Pokkaliibacter sp. MBI-7: one gene and its partner. The protein of the gene in region 2 interacts with the protein of the main gene of each other region in a pairwise test. Links are inferred from orthologs where the notes say so. Each region holds a gene or a part of one and is shown on either strand. Other genes may lie near its edges.

The links.
Region 1: the proteins of QCD60_RS25395 (region 2) and QCD60_RS15920 interact in binary tests that used the Escherichia coli proteins (3 or more experiments, as listed by UniProt). The link is inferred for Pokkaliibacter sp. MBI-7 from one-to-one orthologs.

Annotation. Positions count from the first base shown.
Region 1 is NZ_JARVTG010000001.1:3,594,398-3,597,718, reverse strand. What follows is about bases 4-3,003. They hold QCD60_RS15920 (ATP-binding cassette domain-containing protein), read left to right. Parts: upstream 4-537; coding sequence 538-2,469; downstream 2,470-3,003. Other genes in these bases: QCD60_RS15915 (FKBP-type peptidyl-prolyl cis-trans isomerase), read left to right, coding at 2,658-3,003; QCD60_RS15925 (TIGR02444 family protein), read right to left, coding at 18-539. Also shown: more of QCD60_RS15915, read left to right, coding at 3,004-3,321. UniProt on the Escherichia coli protein: Genetic data indicate it may be involved in ribosome assembly or function.
Region 2 is NZ_JARVTG010000002.1:1,253,544-1,257,222, forward strand. What follows is about bases 94-3,451. They hold QCD60_RS25395 (2-oxoglutarate dehydrogenase E1 component), read right to left. Parts: upstream 3,126-3,451; coding sequence 294-3,125; downstream 94-293. Other genes in these bases: odhB (2-oxoglutarate dehydrogenase complex dihydrolipoyllysine-residue succinyltransferase), read right to left, coding at 94-234. Outside these bases: more of odhB, read right to left, coding at 1-93; QCD60_RS25400 (succinate dehydrogenase iron-sulfur subunit), read right to left, coding at 3,474-3,679. UniProt on the Escherichia coli protein: E1 component of the 2-oxoglutarate dehydrogenase (OGDH) complex which catalyzes the decarboxylation of 2-oxoglutarate, the first step in the conversion of 2-oxoglutarate to succinyl-CoA and CO(2).

The DNA of each region.
Region 1 (3,321 bases), on a different replicon or contig from region 2:
CACGTATGTTTCATCCCTCATCCAAACAGTGCTACTACGCCCAGCGCTGGTATCCCTTGACTAAGGGCCGACAGATCGACATGCACATCACTCAGCCCCTGAGACTGCAGATAGCAGCGCAGATTAATGCCAGCCAGCGGCCGCGGATCCGGCTCTGCAGCAAGCTCACGCTCATTATTCAGTAACAAACGCTGTAGTCGTTGCAGCTCTTCTCGCTCCGCTGCAAGCTCATCATCCTTCAAACGCGCATACAGTGGATGACTCTTGTTTTCCTGCCCCACAGCACATCGCGCCTGACGCAGTGGCAACGTCACCTGCAGATGCCATTGCTGCCATGCCGTCGCCTGTTGAATCACGCTATAATCCAGCTTTTGTCCGCGCCAGCCCAGCCAGCAACAGGCCAGCAGCCAGTTCACGGCCAGCCCATGCTGATCCTGAGCACGCAGGCAAGCCTGCATCACGCCGGGCTGCCGGTACAGGCAACAGGCGAAGGACCACAACGAGGCCGCCTCGGCCTGCGTATATGTCGGATAGGTCATGATCAAACTCAGTGCACTCAGTTTACAAAGAGGAAAGCAGCTTCTGCTGGACAAGGCAGACCTGACTCTCAACCCCGGATACAAAGTGGGCATTATCGGCGCCAACGGCGCAGGCAAGTCAAGCCTGTTCAAATTGCTCATGGGTGAGCTGCATCCAGACAGTGGCGAGCTGAATGTCACCCCCAGCTGGCGTATCTCGCATATGGCACAGGAAGTACATGCCTCGGAGCGCACTGCCCTCGACTACGTACTCGACGGTGACAGCGAGTTCCGCCGGCTGGAGCGAGAAATGGTCGCAGCCGAAGCGGAGGAGCGCCACGTTGAGCTGGGCGAGCTGCATGCACGCTTTGATGCCATTGATGGTTACCGTGCCCGCAGTCGTGCGGGGCAACTGCTTGACGGCCTTGGCTTCGGTGCTGCAGATCATCTGCGTGCCGTGCAGTCGTTCTCCGGCGGCTGGCGCATCCGTCTCAACCTCGCCCAGGCACTGATGTGCCCTTCTGACCTGCTATTGCTGGATGAGCCGACCAACCACCTGGATCTGGATGCCACCCTATGGCTGGAGCAATGGCTGCGCCAGTATCAAGGTACCCTGCTGCTTATCTCTCACGACCGTGACTTTATCGACAACGTGGTCGACTACGTGGTGCACTTCGATCAGTGCAAAACCGTTCTGTACAAAGGTAACTACACTTTCTTTGAACAGGCACGTGCGGAGCGTCTGGCGCAACAGCAAGCCATGTTTGAACGGCAGCAGGCACAGATCGCTCATATGGAAGACTTTATCCGTCGCTTCAAGGCCAAAGCGACCAAGGCGACGCAAGCCCAGAGCCGGATCAAGGCGCTGGAACGCATGGAGCGTATTGCGGCAGCTCACGTCGATACTCCCTTTACATTCCGCTTTGAAGCCAGTGACAAACTGTCTCATCCGCTGCTGGCACTGACACAGGCAGAGCTTGGCTACAGCGACAAAAGCATCATCCGCAATATGAAGCTCAGCCTGCAGCCCGGCCAGCGTATCGGCCTGCTCGGCCCCAACGGTGCAGGCAAATCCACCCTGATCAAAACCCTGGTGGGCGAGCTGCCTCTGCAGGGTGGCGAGTATCAGAGCGGTGAACATTTACGCATTGGCTACTTCGCTCAGCACACACTGGAAGCACTGGATATGGAAGCCAGCCCGGCATTGCATCTGCAGCGCCTTAAGCCCGAACTGAGCGACCAGGATGTACGGAATTTCCTCGGTAGCTTTGGCTTTCAGGGCGACCGGGTATTTGAACTGGTGGGCGTTTTTTCCGGCGGTGAGAAAGCGCGCCTTGCTCTGGCCCTGATTGCCTGCCAGAAGCCAAACGTCCTGCTGATGGACGAACCGACCAACCACCTGGATCTGGAAGTGCGTCACGCCCTCACTCTGGCACTACAAGAGTTTGAAGGCGCTCTGATCCTGGTATCCCATGATCGCGCCCTACTGCGTTCCTGCGTCGATACATTCCTGCTGGTAGAAGGCGGTAAGGTCGAAGAATTTGCTGGCGATCTGGAAGATTACCAGCGCTGGCTGGCAGACCGTCAGGCCAGTCAGCGCACAGAGCTGGAAGCCGAATCCAGAAGTGAAGGCAGCAGCAACAATGCCGCCGCACGTAAGGAACGTAAACGCCAGGAAGCCGCTATTCGTCAACAGCTGCGCCCTCTCAAGCAGAAGCTGGAAAAGCACGAGAAAGCCATGCATGACGCCCAGCAAAAACTGGACGAACTCAATGCCTCACTGGCAGATCCTGCAAACTATGAGGAAAGCAGCAAGAATCAGCTAAAGACCTTGCTAAGTGAGCAAGCGCAAGTGCAAACTCGCTTGGCAACTGCGGAGGAAGCCTGGCTTGCCCTCAGCGAAGAGCTGGAACAATTGGAAATACAATTAAGCGAAGCGCTTAACGACTAGCTTCCGTGATTTCAGTACCCTCTGGGCAACACGTTTGGAACCCTCCAAGCGTCGCAGGCAGGCCTCACCTGGTGCCAGACACCGGTCAGGGTGATATGCAACAGGCGTAGGGTCATGACTCGACCCTATGCATATCACCGCCGACAGGCCAGGCCCACAACTACATTAAACATCTTTAAGGATGCATCATGAAAAAACGTCTGTTGGCGATCGCCCTCAGCATGGTAGTGGCAGCGCCAGTTCTGGCCGCAGATGCGGTCAAGCTGGACAACGATAGTGCCAAGCTCAGCTACTCCTTCGGTCTGGTACTGGGTGAGCAGCTGTCCAGCCGGGTCGATACCCTGGACTACGACGCTTTTATTGCAGGCGTGAAAGCGATCTATGACAAAACTGAACCTGCCATGAACCAGGAACAGGTTGCCGAGACCATCAAGTCGTTCCAGCAGAAGAAAATGGACGAAATGCTGGCTGATGCGAAAAAGAAATCTGATGACTTCCTGGCAGCCAATGCCAAAAAAGATGGTGTAAAAAGCACCAAGAGCGGCCTGCAGTACAAGATCATCAGCGAAGGCAAAGGTCCCAAGCCCAAGTCAACCGATCAGGTTCGGGTAAACTACCGCGGCACCCTGATCGACGGTACCGAGTTTGACTCCTCCTACGCACGTAAAGAACCTGCTGAATTCCCGCTGGATGCCGTTATCCCCGGCTGGACCGAAGGTCTGCAGCTGATGCCTGTTGGCTCCAAGTTCGAGCTGTATATTCCGCCAGAACTGGGTTACGGCCCAGGTGGTGCAGGCAGCATTCCTCCCAACGCGACGCTGGTGTTCGAGGTGGAACTGCTGGATATCCTCA
Region 2 (3,679 bases):
TTCTTCGAAAATCGCAATCACTTCAGCGCTGAGGACAGTGTCGCCCTCGCCTTTGAAGATTTCCTTGATTACGCCATCAGCAGGCGCAACCACTTCAAGAACCACTTTGTCGGTCTCGATATCGACAATCAGTTCATCGCGGGCTACCGCCTGACCTGGTTGTTTGTGCCAAGTAGCGACGGTGCCGTCAGCTACGGATTCTGGAAACGTAGGTGCCTTGATTTCAATAGTCATGGCTATTCCTTTCTGCTCTTTTTATACAAGCTTAAGTCTAATTGACAGGCTTAAGCCTGTTACCCATAGATGGCGTCGTTAACTACTTTCTCTTGCTCTTCCAAGTGCACGGAAGTGTAGCCTACTGCTGGTGAAGCAGAGTGCTGACGACCTACACCCACCAACTCGATGTTGGGGAAACACTTGCGAATAGCATTGCGCATATGATGCTGCGAACAGTACCAGGCGCCCTGGTTCATTGGCTCTTCCTGACACCAGACGACAGACTGAAGATTTGGATACTGACGCAGTACCTCTTCCAGATCGTCTTCGGGGAACGGATAGAGCTGCTCGATACGAACGATCGCCACATCCGGGCAATTATCCGCATCGCGCTTGTTCAGCAGATCGTAGTACACCTTGCCGGAGCACATAACCAGTCGTTTGACTTCGGCTTTGTTCTGCTCAACGACTTCAGGAATAACGGTCTGGAAGGAGCCGGTAGCCAACTCTTCCAGGCTGGAGATTGCCTGTTTATGACGCAGCAGACTCTTCGGTGTCATAACTACCAGCGGCTTACGCAGGGGACGAATCACCTGACGACGCAGCATATGGTAGACCTGAGCAGGAGTAGTCGGTACGCATACCTGAATGTTGTGCTCAGCACACATCTGCAGATAACGTTCCAGGCGAGCTGATGAGTGCTCAGGACCCTGACCTTCATAACCGTGTGGCAGCAACATGGTCAGACCACACAGACGGCCCCACTTGGTTTCACCACTGGTGATGAACTGGTCGATAACTACCTGCGCGCCGTTAGCGAAGTCACCAAATTGTGCTTCCCAGATAACAAGGGCATTGGGAGTTGTCGTTGAGTAACCGTACTCAAACGCCAGCACAGCTTCCTCAGAGAGCAGGGAATCGCGAATGACGCACTCAGGCTGACCTTCGTACAGGTTCTGCAGCGAGTTGAAGGCAGTGCCATCTTTCTGGTTGTGCAGTACCGCATGACGGTGTGAGAACGTACCACGGCCCACATCCTGTCCGGTCAGACGAATCGGATGGCCTTGTTTGATCAGCGTAGCGTAGGCAAGCAGTTCTGCATGGCCCCAGTTCAGAGGCATTGCACCACGGCTCATCAGCTTACGGTCTTCAATGATCTTGCCGACCTGACGCTGAACAACGAAGCCTTCGGGCAGATCACAAACCTTCTCACCTAATTCGTGCAGCAGGTTAATGTCTACAGTGGTATCGCACTTGGCTGTCCACTTGTGGCCCAGGTAAGGTTTCCAGTCCACGAACAGTGCCGTGTTGGGTTCCAGTACCAAAGATTTGACAACGTGCTGACCGTTATCCAGTGCATCACGATATTCATCTTCAATCTGCTTGGACTCTTCGGCAGAGACCACAGACTCGTTGATCAGACGCTGAGCGTAGATTTCACGCGTAGTTGGATGCTTACGAATTTTTTCATACATCAACGGCTGGGTCGCGCTTGGTTCATCCGCTTCGTTGTGACCACGACGACGGTAGCAAACCAGATCGATAACCACGTCACGATGGAATTCGTTACGGTAGTCAATTGCAACCTGGGTAACGAAAGCCACAGCTTCCGGATCATCACCGTTAACGTGGAAGATTGGCGCATGGACCATCTTGGCAACGTCGGTGCAATACTCGGTAGAGCGTGAGTCTTCGCGGTTACTGGTAGTAAAACCTACCTGGTTATTGATGATGATATGTACGGTACCGCCGGTCTTGTAGGCACGAGTCTGAGACATCTGGAATGTCTCCATAACCACGCCCTGACCAGCGAATGCGGCATCACCATGAATGTTGATAGGCAGAACCTGCTCACCATCCACGTCACCACGACGATCCTGGCGAGCACGCACAGAACCTTCAACCACCGGAGAAACAATCTCAAGGTGAGAAGGGTTGAACGCCATGGCCAGGTGAACTTCGCCACCGGTAGTCATTACGTTTGAAGAGAAGCCCTGGTGGTATTTCACATCACCGGAACCCTCCACAGAACGCTTGCCATCAAACTCATGGAACAGATCGGAGGGGTTCTTACCCAGGATGTTAACCAGGCAGTTGAGGCGGCCACGGTGAGCCATGCCGATCACAACTTCTTTGACACCCAGTTTACCGGCGCGCTGAATCAGCTCGTCCATCATAGGAATCAGAGCTTCGCCACCTTCCAGACCGAAACGCTTGGCACCGGCATAGCGCGAGCCAAGATATTTTTCCAGGCCTTCAGCTGCACTCAGACGCTCAAGAATATGCTTACGGAAAGCAGCGTCATAGACAGGATGGCAACGCACCGACTCCAGACGCTGTTGCAGCCAGAGTTTTTCCTGAGTATCAACAATGTGCATGTACTCAGCACCTACAGTCGTACAGTAGGTCTGCTTGAGGTCTGCAATGATGTCTTTTAGTGGCGCTTCGGCCTTGCCGAAGAACAAGGAGCCAATCTGGAAAGTGGTATCCAGATCCGCTTCTGAGAGTTCGTGATAGCGCAGATCAAGATCAGGCACAGGCTCACGTTGTTTCAGGCCCAACGGGTCAAGAACAGCAGCCTGATGACCACGTACACGATAAGCTTCGATCAGCTTAAGTACGCGAACCTGCTTGCGCTCGTGCTCTGTGCTGACCGAGCTGGTCGCCACAGGAATGCTGCGCTTTTTATTCTTAGAAAGCAGTAGGAAGTGATCACGGATAGCGGAATGAGGAATATCTTGAATTACTTGTTCAGTGGCTCTTGGAAGACGGTCAAACTCTTGACGCCACTGATCGGGTACTGAATTTGGATCACGAAGGTAGTCTTCGTACATTTGCTCAACGTAGGCAACATTTCCCCCTGAGAGGTGAGATGTACGCCACATGAGCTCCATTATGCTTTCATGCATTCTTGATCACCCTGTCTGCGGGGATTCAACTGCTAGCCCGGTCAGTGTGCGATAACCGAGTTAGCAATAATGGGCTTTCCCCGTTCCCCTTGCTTTTGGTGGTTAGCAGTCGTTCTAGATTTTATTGAAAAGCGTCTAACTGGCGGTCTGTCAAATGTGAGTCTTTTCTCTAGCCGAACCCTATCTGCCGTCATGCGACAATTAATAGTGTTTAACTATCAATCAGAACCCCATAATCACATTGCATTATTAGACGACGCAACATTCTACAGGAAGTGACACCCGACAATACAGCACTTTCATAAGCAAATCGGCCGGATTAAGCCGGCCGATTTGTTGTTTCTTTTATCAGGTCGCTTGCTGCAACAGCATTGTTCTGATTTTGCCAATGGCCTTGGTTGGATTCAGGCCTTTAGGGCAAACGTTGACACAGTTCATGATACCGTGGCAACGGAACACACTGAACGGATCGTCCAGTTCAGCCAGACGCTGACGAGTCGCTGTATCACGGCTGTCGGCCAGGAATCGGTATGCCTGCAACAGACCAGACGGAC